DNA from 4 places in the Rhizobium indicum genome. Region 1 is predicted to be linked to each of the others. Evidence: predicted binding sites of a transcription regulator. Region 1 holds the regulator's gene; each other region holds the start of a gene.
What was found. Region 1 encodes PhoB, which activates phosphate uptake and scavenging genes when phosphate is short. Its sites were predicted from a motif close to TGTCATNNANCTGTCAT; they were not measured.

Region 1 (4,047 bases):
ACAACGGTGAGGGATTCTGCCATCACCAACGCAAAAGGTGGAGACAGGGCATGAACTGGACAGACGAGCGGGTCGAGAAACTCAAGAAACTTTGGGCCGAAGGACTGAGCGCCAGCCAGATCGCTGCGCAGCTTGGCGGGGTCAGCAGAAACGCGGTCATCGGCAAAGTGCACCGGCTGTGCCTTCCCGGCCGTGCCAAGGCCGGCGGCACCAACACCGCGGCGCGAACGCCGAAGCGCAATACATCGGCGCCGCGCGCGCCGAACTTCGCCTCTCGCATCACCACCCGCACCGTTACCCGCCAGCAGGGCGCGACGATGCTGAAGGAAGAGATCGAGATCGAGATCGAAACGATCGAGGAAATGGAATACGTGCCAAGAGGCAATGTGGTGGTGCCGATTTCGCGCCGCCTCGGCCTGACGGAACTGACCGAGCGCACCTGCAAGTGGCCGGTCGGCGATCCGCTGAAGGACGACTTCCATTTCTGCGGCTGCGAGTCCCCCGACAATTCGCCCTATTGCAGCTATCACCAGAAGCTTGCCTACCAGCCGGTCAACGAACGCCGCCGGGCGGCAGCGCGGGCCAGCTGAGCGGGCTGACCATTGCTAGAATGCAGAAAACGGGCCGATTGGCCCGTTTTTTTATGCGCGGATGGGAGCGCTTGGGTGTTCAGTTCGTTGAGAACGCCGACTTGCCCTCATCCGGCTGCCGCCACCTACCAGGGTCGAGCCATGGGTCTCGACCTTTCCTTCGGTTCTCAAGGGGCGAAGTGACATGCCGCAACATCTCGATTCCCTCTTCTCCCCTCGGGGAGAAGGTGCCCGTAGGGCGGATGAGGGGGCCAGGGAAGCCGGTCTTTCTTACAACGCCATGCGGGTTTCGACCGCGTTGGCGTCGTTTCGATCGTGGTCAGGGCGCAGCCATTCGGCATGTGGGATAGGTTATCACGGAAAGAGTGTGCCGTGTGGCCCCCTCATCCGCCTGCCGGCACCTTCTCCCCGAGGGGAGAAGAGATTGTGCCGCAACCCTCTCCGTCCCCACCAACCCTTTCGCAGGGCACGTCCCTTGCCCCTTTTACGGGGACGGGGCGAGACGAGTGGCTTAACCCTGGCAGGTTAGGACATTCGCGCGAGCGGCTTTGTCAGCAGGCTCAGATGGAAGCCCTCAGGCTTCCATCGAATAACCGGCGCCGCGGACGGTGCGGATGACGTCCTGCATGTTGGAGAAATTCAGCGCCTTGCGCAGGCGGCCGACATGGACGTCGACGGTGCGCTCGTCGACATAGATATCGTGGCCCCAGACGCCGTCGAGAAGCTGCGAGCGGGAGAAGACCCGGCCCGGCGACGACATCAGGAATTCCAGGAGGCGGAATTCGGTGGGGCCAAGGCGGACTTCGCGGGTCTTGCGATGGACGCGATGGGTCTCGCGGTCGAGCTCGATATCGCCGCACTTCAGCACCGTCGACAGCACCTCGGGGCGGGCGCGACGTAGCATCGCCTTGACGCGGGCAACGAGCTCGGGGGTCGAGAAGGGCTTGACGACATAATCGTCGGCGCCCGTCGACAGCCCGCGGACGCGCTCGCTCTCTTCGCCGCGCGCCGTCAGCATGATGATTGGCAGGCGCTCGGTCTCCGGCCGCATGCGCAGGCGCCGGCAGAGCTCGATGCCGGAGACACCCGGCAGCATCCAATCGAGGATGAGAAGATCGGGCGTGCGCTCCTGGAGCCGCATTTCGGCTTCGTCGCCACGAAGGATGGTATCGACCTCGAAGCCTTCCGCTTCGAGATTGTAGCGAAGAAGCACGCTGAGGGCTTCCTCGTCTTCAACAACTGCAACTCTCGGGATCATGCGTGTCGGTCTCCTCGCGCATGATCCTTAAACCAGGGTGATTTAAGCAGTGCATCCTGCGCAAATTCAAAAATTGGCTGCGACCTCTTTGCGCGCCCGGACGGGCGCGCACGCAATTGACTGTGCGGGCGGTTATTCGGTGACCGCGCCGACGGTGTTGGCGCTGTCATCCTTCGGACGATCACCTTCCGGCTGCGCGCCTGTCGCCATGTAAAAGATCGTCTCGGCGATGTTGGTGGCATGGTCGCCGATGCGCTCGATGTTCTTGGCGCAGAAGAGAAGATGCGTGCAGCTGGTGATGTTGCGCGGATCTTCCATCATGTAGGTCAGGAGTTCGCGGAACAGCGAGGTGTACATCGCGTCGATCTCGTTGTCGCGTTCACGGATCGCATTCGCCTTGTCGGCTGAACGATTGGTGTAGACATCGAGCACTTCCTTGAGCTGGACGAGCGCCAGCTCGGACAGATGCTCGAGGCCGCGGGCAAGCTTGCGGGGAACGCCGGTGCTTTGGACGGCGATGACGCGCTTGGCGGTGTTCTTGCCGAGGTCGCCGACGCGTTCGAGATCGGCGGCGATGCGGATCGAACCCATGATTTCACGCAGGTCCGAGGCCATCGGCTGACGGCGGGCGATCGTGACGATCGCCTTGTCGCCGATTTCGCGTTCGGCGTGATCGAGGATCACATCGTCCGAGATGACCTTCTGCGCCAGCGCCGTATCGCCGTTGACGAGGGCGCGCACGGATTCGCCGACCATCTGCTCGGCCAGGCCGCCCATTTCGGAAATCCGCCTGGACAGGAACTTCAGATCATCATCGTAGGCAGAAAAAATATGTGTCGATGCCATGGGGCTTTATCCTCGAATAACGGGAAGGCTTGGTGTCGCCAAAATCAACCGAAGCGACCCATGATGTAGTCCTGGGTGCGCGGATCGTCGGGATTGGTGAACATCTTGTCGGTGTCGTTCTCCTCGACGAGGTTGCCGAGGTGGAACATGGCGGTGCGCTGCGAGACACGCGCGGCCTGCTGCATGGAGTGGGTAACGATGACGATCGTATAGTTCTCGCGCAGCTCGTGGATCAGCTCCTCGACCTTGGCGGTGGCGATCGGGTCGAGCGCCGAGCAGGGCTCGTCCATCAGGATGACTTCCGGGCTGACGGCGACGGCACGCGCAATGCAAAGGCGCTGCTGCTGGCCGCCGGACAGGCCGGTGCCAGATTCATGCACGCGGTCCTTGACCTCGTTCCAGAGACCGGCGCGCTGCAGGCTGGTCTCGACGATCTGATCGAGGTCGGCCTTCGACTTGGCAAGGCCATGGATGCGCGGGCCGTAGGAGACGTTTTCGTAGATCGTCTTCGGGAACGGGTTCGGCTTCTGGAAGACCATGCCGACGCGGGCGCGAAGTTCGACGACGTCGATATCGGGATCATAGACATCGTCGGTGTCGAGGGTGATCTTGCCGGTGACGCGGCAGCCGTCGATCGTGTCGTTCATGCGGTTGAGGCACCGCAGGAAGGTCGACTTGCCGCAGCCGGACGGGCCGATCAGGGCGGTTACGGTGTTTTCGCGGACGTTCAGGTTCACATCGAAAAGCGCGCGCTTCTCGCCGTAGTAAACCGAGACATCCTTTCCGATCATCTTATACGGGACGTTGCTCATCTTGTGATCCAGCGCCTTTTCAACTGCAGCTTCCGTCAACATGTTCATGATGTGTAACTCCGTTTACCAGCGGCGCTCGAAGCGACGACGCAAGAGGATGGCGCCCATGTTCATGACGATCAGGAACAGGAGCAGGACAATGATGGCACCCGAAGTACGCTCAACGAAGGCACGTTCTGCCTCGTTGGCCCACATATAGACCTGTACGGGCAGAGCCGTCGAGGGATCGAGCGGTGTCGTCGGCGTGTTGGCGACGAAGGCGACCATGCCGATCAGGAGCAGCGGCGCGGTTTCGCCGAGCGCGTGCGCCAGGCCGATGATCGTGCCGGTCAGGATGCCGGGCATGGCGAGCGGCAGCACATGGTGGAACACCATCTGCATCTTCGAAGCGCCGAGGCCGAGCGCTGCGGCGCGGATCGACGGCGGCACGGCGCGCAGTGCCGCACGCGTCGCGATGATGATCGTCGGCAGGGTCATCAGCGTCAGCACCAGGCCGCCGACCAGCGAGGCCGAGCGCGGCAGGCCGATGAAGTTGATGAAG
Region 2 (4,047 bases), on a different replicon from region 1:
CGCCGAAGATCCTGCGTCTTGGCCATGCCTATCTCGCGGCGACGCCGCTGCCGGCGTTGCTGCAGCCGCATCTCGATCATCTTTCGGAAAAGGCCGGCCAGAGCGCTTCGGCTTCGGTGCTCGACGGCACCGACATCGTCTATATCGCCCGCGCTTCGCAGCGCCGCGTCATGTCGATCAATTTGACCCCCGGCAGCCGCCTGCCCGCCTACTGCGCCTCAATGGGCCGCGTGCTGCTCGCGGCTCTCGCCGAGAGCGAGGCACGCGCCATCCTTGCCCGCAGCGAGCTGAAGCAAAACACGGCAAATACCAGGACCGACCCGGACGAGCTGATCGCCGAATTCCGCCGGGTCCGCGCCGAGGGTTACGCCATCATCGATCAGGAGCTGGAGATCGGCCTCTGCTCCATCGCCGTGCCCATCGACAACGACCGCGGCGAAACGGTTGCGGCGATCAATATCGGCGCGCCGGCCGCCCTCGTGCCGGCGGCGGAGATGAAGGAACGCTATCTGCCGCTGCTGAAGGAAACACAGGCTGCGTTGCGGCCGCTGCTGCGCCGGTGACGGTAAGCAGTTCCAGCAAAAGGCGCAGCGGTTTTGCGTCCGGAATGCGTAAAAGAAACAGATGGAGCGGCCCCAGTCAGCACCGGGGCCGCTCGTAACCGGTCAATGCGTCAGGTCGAGCGCGGCCGTCAGGTCACCCATTGGCGGGCGGTCGTTGTTGCGCAGTGCCTTGTCGCGGGCGATGACGCCGGGCAGCACCGGCAGATCGTAGCGCGCGGTGATGAAGCGGATGATCGACGTCGTGTCGTACTGGGTGTGATCGACCATGCCGCCCTTGGCGAAGGGCGAGATGATGAAGGCCGGAATGCGGTTGCCCGGACCCCAGCGATCTGCCTTCGGTGGCGTGACGTGATCCCAGAAGCCACCATTCTCGTCATAGGTGACGATGACGAGCATATGGCCCCATTGCGGGCTCTTCTCGAGGTGGGAAACGATATCGGCAAGATGCTGGTCGCCGCTCGCAACATCGGCATAACCGCCATGTTCGTTGAGGTTGCCCTGCGGTTTATAGAAGGAAACCGCCGGCAGCTTGCCATCGTCGATATCCTTGAGGAAGGCTTCGCCGCCAAGGCCGCCGTCTTTCAGATGCTCCGCACGCGCCGGCGTGCCCGGCGCGAAATTGGCGAAATAGTTGAACGGCTGGTGATGGAACTGGAAGTTCGGCACCGGGGTGGCGTTCTTGCCGTCCAGAGCTGCCTGCCAGGCGCCGCTATACCAGGCCCAGCTGACCCCCTTCAGCGACATGAGGTCGCCGATGGTGATTTCATGCTGCGGCGGCAGCGTCGTTGAGGCCGCCGGATCGGCATAGGCCGCATCACCATCTTTGGCCGGCGGATTGGCGCTCGGCTGGTAGGGCGGCTGCATGGTGTTGACGGCGTAGAAGTCGGGGGTCAGCGTGCCGTCGGAGACAAATTTGGGTGCGCCCTCCAGAGCCGACTTCGGGGCGTTCTCCGCCACGGTCAGCGACGTGCCGTCCGCATCGACCTTGGCGATGGTGGGCTTGGCCGGGCTCTTGTCGGCATCCGGATAATAGGGCGTGCAGGCGCAGACCAGTGCGAAATGGTTGAGGAACGAACCGCCAAAGGCGCCCTGAAAGAAATTATCGGCCATGACGTATTTCTTGGCGACCTGCCACATCGGCAGGATGGAGCCGTCGTAATGGCCCATGACCAGGCTGCCGGAATCGGCCCAGGCGACGAACTTGTCGTTCTTGCCGCCGTCGATCTGCATCTGCTCCTGGTAGAAGCGATGCCAGAGGTCGCGGGTGATGACCGAAGGCGCCTCTGCGAACCCCTTTGGATCGTCGATCGCGAAGGAGGCGTTGGCGAGATGGGCCGACTGCGCCTCGGTGACGGCAGGCGTCACACCCTTGGCGGTGAGGCCGCCCCAGGCCGGCGGCAGTTCGGACAGCGGCTGGCCATCGCGGTCGAGCTGGCGGGCGCGATCGGCGGTCGCGTTCGAGAGCCCGTCGGCGCCGGGAAAGCTGCCGTAGAGATTATCGAAGCTGCGGTTTTCGGCATAGATGACGACGACATTGTCGATCTTGTCGTAACCGGCCGGCGCCGCATGGGCTGCCGTCGCCACTGCAACCGGCACGATGGCCGATCCGGCGAGACAGATCGAGTGGAGGAGTTTCAGTCTTTTCACGTGGGTACCTCATGGCTAGGGGGCGTTGGCTAGAGGGAGCGAAGAACGCTCGGGGGGCGTTCGGACGCTATTCCGGCCGTCTATCAACTTTGTGACATCTGGGGTTGTCGTGATGCCGCAGGGAATAGCCGTCATCAATTTGTTGCAACGAGGTTCGATCATGGAGGAAACCCGCGCCAACTTATTGGAATCCTTATCATGACGACGAAGATCATCTGGCTTGTGCGCTCCGGCCTGGCCGTCAGCATGGGTGCCATGGCGCTTGGTCTTGCCATTTTTCCCCTGCGGCAAAGCAGCGCGGCGACCGCCGCCGGCCTGCATCCCGGACCGATGTCACGTGCCGAGGCCTTCGCCCGGGCCGAAACGCTCGGCGCGCTCGGCCGCAAGATATTCTCAGATACCTCGCTGTCAGCCTCGGGACTTCAGGCCTGCGCGTCCTGCCATGATCCGGCGCACGCCTTCGGCCCGGCATCGGCCATGCCGGTGGAAATGGGCGGCAAACATGGGGACCAGCCGGGCCTGCGCGCCGTTCCGACGCTGCGCTATTTGCAGGCGGTACCTGCTTTCACCGAGCACTATTACGATTCCGAGGACGAGGGCGACGAAAGTGTCGACAATGGCCCGACGGGCGGCCTGACCTGGGACGGCCGGGTCGATCACGGCGCCGATCAGGCAAAGATCCCGCTGCTCTCGCCCTTCGAGATGGGCAACAAGGATGCGGCCGAGGTGGTGGCAAAGCTGCAGAAGGCCGCTTATGCCGGCGACATCACGGCAGCCTTCGGCGAGACCGTGTTCGACAATCCTAAGGACGCCTTCGATGCCGCCGCCGAGGCGCTCGCCACCTTCGAACAAAGTGGCCCGGATTTCTATCCCTATTCCAGCCGCTACGACGCCTTTCTCGCCGGCAAGGCGACGCTGACGGCGCAGGAATTGCACGGGCGGCAGCTGTTCGAGGACCCAGCCAAGGGCAACTGTTCGAGCTGTCACTTAAGCGAACCCGCCAATGACGGCGAGCCGCCGCAATTTTCCGATTTCGGCTTCCTCGGCCTTGCCGCACCCCGCAACATGGCGATCCCGGCCAACAGCGACCCGAACTATCACGATCTCGGCCTCTGCGGCCCTCAGCGCACCGACTTTGCCGGACGCAGCGAATATTGCGGCCTGTTCCGCACCCCGACGCTGCGCAATGTCGCGCTGAAGCAGAGCTTCTTCCATAACGGCTATTTCCACTCGCTGCGCGACGTCGTTTCCTTCTATGCGACACGCGACAGCGATCCCGGCCGCTGGTACCCGAAAAGTGCCGACGGCTCGGTCCGCAGATATGACGACCTGCCGCAGGCCTATTGGGATAACCTCAACCAGGATCCGCCCTTTGGCCGGAAGCCGGGCGACGCGCCCGCCCTCACCGATCCCGAAATCGACGACATCGTCGCCTTTCTCGGAACCCTGACCGATGCCGACCTGCAGCCTGAGGCGACCGGGCATTGACCCGGGCCGGCGGACCACTCTTGTTGTGGACCGCCAGGCTGAGAACGGAAACACATCTCGGGACCGTTGCTTGAGAATATGCAATCAATGATTTATATGCTGTCATTGATGAATGGAGGCAATGATGGCCAGCATGACGATCCGCAATCTCGATGATGGATTGAAGCAGCGGCTGCGCGTTCGCGCCGCCACGCATGGCCGGTCAATGGAAGACGAAGCACGCGATATTCTGCGTACGGCACTTGCGACTACCGAGCCGGTGGCGCGCAATCTCGCCGATACCATTCGCGCCCGCTTGCAATCGGTCGGAGGGGTTGAGCTCGAAATTCCGCCCCGGCAGCCGATCCGG
Region 3 (4,047 bases), 2.2 Mb from region 1:
AGTCGATATCGCCCTGCCATTTGGAAATATCGATGCCGTGCACCTGGTTGAGCTGCGGATGCTTGGCTCCGAAATCCTGGGGATCGGTGTCCTTGAAGCGCGTCTTCGGCTTGATCGACGCCGTTTCGAGGTAGTCATAACCGGAGGAACTGCAGCCGGCCAAAAGGACGGCCAAGGGCAAAACGCAAAACAAAAGCCGGCGCATGGGCGTCCCGTCGTAGCTCGAATGATCTCTTTGCCCCACAACCTGACCTTCGAAAAAGACGAGTCAGCAGAGGATAACCCTCTTTTCATCATATCAACGTAAAAAATCGGTTAGTTTCAAGCGAATTATGAGCGCTTGCTGATAATAGCTGCCCGCCAGGCATAACCGCCGCCGACGGTATCGAACAACAATGTCGCGTTGTTTTCATGGGCTTGCGCTTCCAGGACCGGGCGCAGATCGGGGCGCGGGGTGACGTGGAATTTCGCAAGCCAGGACTGCAGCATGCGCCGGAACCAGCCCGGCAAGCCTTCCTGTTGGCCGAAATCGACGATGTGCAGCTGGCCGCCGGGATTGAGGGCAGCGATCGATGCGTCGACGGCGCGCTCCCAGTCCGGGATCATCGACAGGGCGTAGGAAATCAGGATGCGGTCGAAACCGCTGACGCCGAATTCGCGCGGTGTGAAGGCCGTGGCGTCGGCGACGCGGAATTCCGGGATCGTCGCCTTGGTGGCGAAGGTCTTGCGCGCCGAAATCAGCATTTCCTGGGAAATGTCGAGGCCGAACAGCTTGGCGGTCGGGAAATGCCTATGGGCGAAAGCCATGTTGCGCCCGGTGCCGCAGCCGACTTCAAGCAGCGTGCCGCCTTCGGGCACGTCGAGGTTGCGGATCGTGCTGTCACGGCCGAGAAGATAATATTTGCGGGTCAGGTCGTAGATATGGCGCTGGTAGCGGTACATGCCATCCATGAGGCTGGCATGTTCATCGCTCTGTCCTGCCGTCTCAGTGCCGACCTTGCTCACGCTTTCTTCCCGTAAATGTGGAAGCCGCCGTAGATTGCCGAACGATCAAGCGCAGTCAGTTCACGCGACTTCTCTTCGAAGTAATCCCATTGGTCGCGGATCGCCGGAGCCAGACGGCCTTCGATGATGCTTTTTTCGGCGGCGGTGCGGAAGATCACGCGGGCGCCTTCGCGCGCCGTGCGGGTGATTTCCGTCCAGACGTCGTTCAGCTGCTCGTCCGTCATCCAGTCCTGTGCGTCGAGCAGGATGTAGCGGTCGCGTGAGGCGGCCGGCTCGCGGGCCAGAAGCTCGGTGAAGCTTGCGTGGTGGACATTGACGCGGTCGACATTGGCGCGGATCACCTGATAGTGCTCCGACTTCAGATAGGTCGGCAAAGGGCCTTCCGATTCGGTGCCATAGCGGCGGCCGAAGGCCTGCCAGGCGAAATAGTTGTCGCTCATCGGGAAATGACAGGCGAGCTTTTCCAGGCGGTGCTTCAGCACCGGCGCGATCGAATGATCGGCGGCAAGGCTTGCGAGTTCGTCATATTGCTGCGGCGGAATGCCGAGGCCGAAGAGCGAGCTCTTGCGGCCGGTGATCCAGCGCACGACCGGCTTTTCGAAGAGCGGCGCGATCTGTTCGTCGAAGAACTGGCGCTGCTCACGGATCGAGCGGGTCTTGGTCATCTCGCGCAGCTTGACGCCATGCAGGCGGGCAAGAAGGTGGGCGGCGCCGATGAAGCGGCCGAGCAGGCCTGTTTCGTAAATGTTGCGGTCGAAGACTGTGACGCGGCGACGGCCGAATTTACGGCCGTTCCAGTAGCTGCGGGTCGCCTCATCGAGACGGGCGGCGAGATGCTGGTCGTAGGCGCGGCTGTTCGACTTCTCGTTCGGCATTGCCAGGAAGCGGACGAGATCGGCATGGCCGGGAAGATGCTTGAAGGCGGCAAGCTTCAGGCGGTTCAGCGCGATGTGGTGCGGGTTGAGATCGACCACGTCGATCGAAGCCGGCGCTTTGGAGAGATAGGCGAGCATGTTGCAGCCGCCGGAGCCGATGGTGACGATGCGATGGTTTGGCTTCAGCTCCATCGCTTGCATGTCGAGATCCGGATCCTCCCAGATCTGCGGATAGACGAGGCCGGAGAAGAGAAGGCCGAAGAGACGCTCGGAAAAGCCATCCTTCGAAAAAGCCTTATGGCGGAGAAGGGCATCCTTGAGTTTCCGGTTCTTGCGGAAGCCGGCATCCGGTGCAAATTCTGACATGAGTCTGTCACCTTTTTAGCGTTCAGGGCGTGTAGCGCGCCACTGCTACAGTTTGATGACGTGGGCTGTGGGGGAGCCGTTCCTGGGGCTTCGACCTCCTCGGGAAAGCGACCGGGATGGCTCTCCTGGGAAAGTGATCGGGAGGATCGCCCTTCTTCGCTTCGACCCCTTTCCGGCGCGTGCGATTCCTGCTTTTCTCCCGGCATGGAGGAATACCATGCGATTTGTCCTGCGTATCCTGAAGGCGCTTGCTCTCCTTCTCGTTCTCCTCGTCATCACTGCCGCCGGCTGGCTGTTCATCCGGCCGCCGGAGCTGCTGCGCGTCGGCGACGGCTATGCCGCCAAGATCGTCTGCTCCAATGTCTTCATCGCCGGCCGGGAGGCGGAGGATGTGCTCCATGACGACGTCCAGGCGCCTGGAAATCCGCTGCTGCGGCTGGTGCGCGTCAGCGTCGACCGAGACAACGACCGTGTGACGGCGCGCTTCATGGGGCTGTTTGCGCCGAGTTATGCGCTCTATCGCGGTGCTTTCGGCTGCACGAGCGTGCCGGACGGCAATTTCGAGGCGGCGGCGAATGCAGCGCCTTTCGATCCGCCGGTCAAGATGCAGGCGAACGACTCCTTGTGGCCGGAGGGCGAGGGAACCGGCAATCCAGCGGACGGGAAGATCGCGGCGCTGCTGGCAGATCCCGGTGTTGCCGGCCCGGCCATGCGGGCGATCGTGGTGGTGCGCAATGGCCGCATCGTCACTGAGGCCTATGGACCCGGCTTCTCGGCGAAGACGCCGCTGATCGGCTGGTCGATGACGAAGACGGTAAATGCGACGATCCTCGGCCGGCAGATGCTCGGCGGCAAGATCTCCTTCGACGACGATAACCTGCTGGCGCAGTGGAAGAACGATGCGCGTGCCAAGATCAAGGTTTCCGATCTGCTCGGCATGGAGAGCGGTCTTGCCTTCAACGAGAACTATGGCGACGTCGCCGATGTGACGCGCATGCTCTATCTCGATCCCGACATGGTATCGCTGCCGGCCAATGCGCCGATGGAGGCGGCACCCGGCCAGCGCTTCCGCTATTCGAGCGGCACGGCCGTGCTGCTCTCGCGCATCTGGATGGACAGGGTCGGTAATGCTCAGGCGGCCTTTTCCTATCCGCACGATGCGTTGTTTGCGCCGCTCGGCATGACGAGCGCCGTGTTCGAACTCGATGCGCGCGGCACGTTCGCCGGAAGCTCCTATCTCTATGCGACGGCGCATGACTGGGCGCGCTTCGGGCAGTTCCTGCTGCAGGATGGCGTGTGGAACGGCCAGCGACTGTTGCCGGAGGGTTTCGTCGGCGCCATGCGCACCCCGACGGCGGCTTCGAACGGGCGGTATTCGCAGGGCCAGGCCTGGCTGGCGCCCGGCCGCGGCTCGAGCGCTGGGGCCGGGCTGCCTGAGGATACGTTCTGGCTGACGGGGCACGACGGGCAGAGCGTGGCGATCGTGCCTTCGGCCAATCTGGTGGTCGTCAGGCTTGGCCTGACGCCGAGCTGGCTCGACTACCAGCCGCAGGTGCTTCTCAAGGCGATCCTGGCGGCCCTGCCGACTTCGGGGGCGTCGCAGCGGCAGGCCGGATCGCAACGACAAGCCCAGCCGCAGCCATAGGCCGCCGTTTCAGTCGTCATCCCTACTTCAGCAATTGCCCGGTTTCAGTAGTTACCTTGGGCGATGTCGGTCATGCCCTTGCGCTTGGCGTCGTAATAATAACCGCGCGCGTAAAGGCGAACGGCGTCGTCTTCCTTACTGTCGGAGACGAGCCAG
Region 4 (4,047 bases), 1.4 Mb from region 1:
GAGGAAGGGCAGGAGGATCACCTGACCGATCTCGCCACCCGTTTCGACCGCTATGTCGGCCATCTCAAGGATCAGTTCGGCGAAATCGGTGATCTCAGGATCACCGTTATGGCCGGCATCATGATCACGGACGAGATTGCCGAGCTGACGCGCCGCGTTGCCGGATTGGAGTCCGAGCTCGAGACGCTGCGCGGCAATCGCGATACGGTGCTTGCAGCCACCGCCCGGACCGAGGAAAATCTTGCCGCAGCGCTCAGTGAAGTGTCGAGCCGCATCCGCGGCATCACCGACAAGCTGAACGGCCGGTCCGCCCCCGAACTCAATTGATCTCAAATAAATAGGGGCGGCCTTCCGTCGCCACTGGCGCGTCAGCACAAACGACCTTATATATCGCCATGCGGTCTGCGCCTCTCGACAGGAACCACAATCCCTGGGGCCATACTCGATCCAAAGGGAGCTGTCCCTGGCCAGGCCCGTGGGCCTGGACACACGGCGCCCACCTACGTTTGTAGGCACCCAGGATCGTAAACATCCATCGGTGGTCGTGGATCGCACCCTTTCCTTCCACCCTCAGTGAAGACGCCGGATCGACAGGGCGAACGCGCAGCTTGCGCGTCCACCCCTTTTGCGCGTCCGTTACTTCTTCAGACCTGGAAGGGTGACTTGGAAGACCTGGAACATGGTGTCGACGTCGGCACCGCCGTCAGCCTTGTAGGCGGCACCCACCTGGAAACCGTCCTGCGTCAAGAAGTCGTTGTCATTGACGACGATCAGGAAATAGTCGTCCGGCAGGTTCGGGTCGAGAACGCTCGCAAGACCCATGGCTTCCCACTTTTCCGACAGATTGTTCTTGTCGTTCGGCGCGCCGTTGTGCAAGCCGAAGCGGGCGAGATCGGCCTTGTCGTTGAGGTCGATGAAGGGTGTCAGCGTCGCCTGTGTCAGCGAGGGATCGACGACGCCCTTCGGCGCGATCGGCTTGCCGTCATCGAAATCGCTGCCGGCGATGTCGGTCGCGGCGGAAACGTCGACGATGTCGACCTTGCGGTAGAGCGAGGTATCGCCTTTCAGTCCCTGGCCGTTGCCGCTGTCGCGGGCGAGCATCAGGAAGGTCTTGTCGGAAAGAGCGACGATTTCGCTCTCGGCGGCGATCGTCGTCTTGTCCTTGGCGTCCTTGAAGACTGGCAGCGGCACGACATATTCGTGCACCAGTTTCAGGTGGTCGGGATCGGCGGCGTCATAGATCAGCGCGCGGGTATTCTGGCGGGTCGAGCCGGAATCGCCGCCGTCCTGGCGGGCAGCCGATTGCAGCACAGCGATGATGAACTTACCATCAGGCGTCATCGCCATGCCTTCGAGACCCTGGTTGTTCTGGCGGCCGGTCTCCGGATCTTTCGGGTCCGGAGCGGAGGCGCCGGGACCGGGATTGTTGGAGGCAAAGCTCAGCGCGCCCTTGCGCATCGGCAAAAGCGCCTTCGGCGGCTGGGTGGCGGAGAGCAGGTGGCCGTCGGCCGAGAAGCGGTAAATATAAGGCCCGTATTCGTCGCTGACGAACATGCTGCCGTCGGCCATGCGGATGATGGCTTCATTGTCGAGCGCGATCTTGCCGTTCGTCGCCTGCGGTAGCGCGGGAAAATTGCCGGCAGCGGGGCGGACGCCGGATTCCGGGTCGAGGCCGGTCATGTCGCCGCCCTTGTCGTCGACGAAGAGTGTGGAATCGACGAGCTTTGCGTCGACGCCCGACTGTTCCTTGCCGGCCTCGGGTGCTGCACGCGGAGCGGTCGGCGTCAGCCCGATCGAGATGGTGTTCAGGCGAGGACGATAGTCGACGGTGCCGACGGCGTTGTAACCGCGGTCGGGCAACAGGTAGAGCGTGCCCTTGTACCCGGCGCCGTCGCGGCTCCAGGCGGCGGGATCGACCGCCATGCCCGAGCCGGAACCGAAGGTCTCGCCGAATTTGTCACGCTGGTTGGCCGGAATGCGGCCGATGCCCACCAGGCCCTTGTTGACGAAGGTGAGGCCGCCGACGGTGGCGGAATTCTCGGCCACTGCGACGACTGGCACGGCGGCGGATGCCGCGAGAACCGCGGCGAACAGCCGCGCTGTGTAAGGTCTGACATTCTTCATGCAAATACCCTCTCGGTCAAAAGCGCTCTCGAAACGGCTTCCGCCCGCAGGCTGGACACCGCTTCAAATGACACCCCCGGCCTGGATTCGATTTCCCGATGGCACAACACGCCCTGGATTTCGTCGCCCCATATCCCCGGCAGACGGTCTATGACGGGATCATGATATCTGGATGACGCTTTTCAGTGAAAAGCCCATGCCAAAAGGTGTGAGGCTTTTGCATATCCGCATTTCAGCTCGCTGCTCTATCCGACCGGGTAAGGCCCCTCGGCAAAGACCTCGTCGTGGTAGCCTTTGGAGCCGACATCCAACGCCAAGGGGCTTCGCCACTCCCTGTTGTCGCGCAGGCAATCGAGCACGAAACGGAAATCATATCGCGGCTGCCAGCCGAGTTCCCGCCTTGCGCGTTCGTTGACATAGACACGGTCGAGCGAAGGAAACATTTTCCAACCCCGTGATGCGTAGAGAGAAGCTGCACCCGGGAGCAGTCGTTCGACGACGGGAGGCGCGTCGCGCCTGATCTCGGCAAGATCCCTTGCCGAAAACGGCGTCGTGGCGGAGATGATGTAGCGGCCAAAGCCGATTGCCGGCGCCTTTTCGAGCGCCTGCAGATGAGCGCCGACCACGTCGGTGATATCGACGCGGCGGTGAAGAAGCTCGTTGGCCTGGGCGTTTTCAGCCGAATAGCCGTTGCGAATGTCAGGATCGTCGTCGTTTTCGGGAAAGAAACGCGAAGTCCTGAGAATGACCACCGGCAGACCGGATTTGTGGGCGAAGAGTTCGCATAGACCTTCGGCAGCGAGTTTCGTCACGCCGTAGATGTTTTTCGCGACGGGAAGCACGTCCTCGGTCACCCATGCCGCCGGTTCGCCGGCAGCCGGAGTCAATGCTGCGCCGAAGGTACTGGTGGTGCTGGTGAAGACGAAGCTTGCAACGCCTGCGGCGGCCACTGCTTCTTCGAGCAGGTTAAGGGTGCCGGCGATATTGGTGTCGAGGAAATCGCGATTGTCGTGGGTTGCCACATGCGGTTTGTGCAGCGTCGCGGCATGGATGACGTGGCTGATGCCAGACATCGCCTGGCGGACGAAGGCGCGATCACTGATCGAGCCGACCATGTCGGTAAAAGCCGAGGGCTTGATATCGATGCCGCGCACCCACCGGCTTTCCGCCCTCAAGGTTCGCATCAGCGCCTCGCCGAGATGGCCGGCACTTCCCGTTACCAGTATCGTCATCACATCGTCTCCTGACCGCTCGGCCGCGGACGCTATAAAGACTGGCGTTTCCGGACAACGCATAAATTATGCAGGGGAATGCAGGAAAGCTTGAGGCTCAGCCGATGGTCGTGACGAGGCGGCCGGCGCTACCGTCGGAAAGCATGATCCGTTCCCAGGTCACACGGCCGGCGGCGATTGGCAGCAGCGCATTGCCGTTGGCGCCGGTATCGAGGGTCAACGACGAGAGCCTGCCCTCATGCCAGCCGCGCTCCTCCAGCGACTGCTCGGCGGCGGCGATTTCGGCGGATGCATAAGAGAATATGGAGCGGCCGAGAAAGGCGCCGAGCGGCGCCCGCCACTCCGCCTGCCGCGGGCGAGAGGCGGAGAGCAGCCGGTGGGTGCGGTCGCAGATCAGATGCACCGGCCGGACGGAATCCTCGACCAGCCGCTTCAGCGCCGCATCGACTGCTGCATGTTGCGGTGAGCTGAAAATCCGTTCCAGCTTGGCCGCCTGTTCGGCCGACAGGGCGAGCTGATCGCGCTCCCAGCGTGAGACCGTCGCCTGGTTGACGCGGAGGAGTTCGGCAAGATGTTCCTGCTTCATGCTGCGCAGCAGCCGCATGCGGCGTATGCCGGCGCCCGATATCGTCATCTGCCTGATCCCGTGCCGTTTTGGCCAGCATAAGGCTTCGGCTGGCCGGCAAGCAAG

Region 2: FFM53_RS31690 (acid phosphatase) is a predicted target of PhoB. The motif match lies at 2,340-2,356, and genes of this name have one in related genera.
Region 3: FFM53_RS20770 (BtaA family protein) is a predicted target of PhoB. The motif match lies at 2,291-2,307, and genes of this name have one in related genera.
Region 4: FFM53_RS17200 (esterase-like activity of phytase family protein) is a predicted target of PhoB. The motif match lies at 2,286-2,302, and genes of this name have one in related genera.

Annotation. Positions count from the first base shown of each region.
Region 1 covers NZ_CP054021.1:2,109,257-2,113,303, forward strand. The annotation lists gene FFM53_RS10465 (GcrA family cell cycle regulator) at 51-590, shown strand; gene phoB (phosphate regulon transcriptional regulator PhoB) at 1,165-1,848, opposite strand; gene phoU (phosphate signaling complex protein PhoU) at 1,981-2,694, opposite strand; gene pstB (phosphate ABC transporter ATP-binding protein PstB) at 2,739-3,554, opposite strand; gene pstA (phosphate ABC transporter permease PstA) at 3,570-4,047, opposite strand, start outside.
Region 2 covers NZ_CP054023.1:418,522-422,568, reverse strand. The annotation lists gene FFM53_RS31695 (IclR family transcriptional regulator domain-containing protein) at 1-563, shown strand, start outside; gene FFM53_RS31690 (acid phosphatase) at 666-2,210, opposite strand; gene FFM53_RS31685 (cytochrome-c peroxidase) at 2,409-3,698, shown strand; gene FFM53_RS31680 (FitA-like ribbon-helix-helix domain-containing protein) at 3,823-4,047, shown strand, end outside.
Region 3 covers NZ_CP054021.1:4,277,045-4,281,091, forward strand. The annotation lists gene FFM53_RS20760 (glycoside hydrolase family 25 protein) at 1-205, opposite strand, end outside; gene FFM53_RS20765 (class I SAM-dependent methyltransferase) at 331-1,005, opposite strand; gene FFM53_RS20770 (BtaA family protein) at 1,002-2,246, opposite strand; gene FFM53_RS20775 (serine hydrolase domain-containing protein) at 2,464-3,891, shown strand; gene FFM53_RS20780 (lytic transglycosylase domain-containing protein) at 3,936-4,047, opposite strand, start outside.
Region 4 covers NZ_CP054021.1:3,532,364-3,536,410, forward strand. The annotation lists gene FFM53_RS17190 (cell division protein ZapA) at 1-327, shown strand, start outside; RNA gene ssrS (6S RNA) at 397-555, shown strand; gene FFM53_RS17200 (esterase-like activity of phytase family protein) at 637-2,124, opposite strand; gene FFM53_RS17205 (NAD-dependent epimerase/dehydratase family protein) at 2,370-3,356, opposite strand; gene FFM53_RS17210 (helix-turn-helix domain-containing protein) at 3,454-3,990, opposite strand.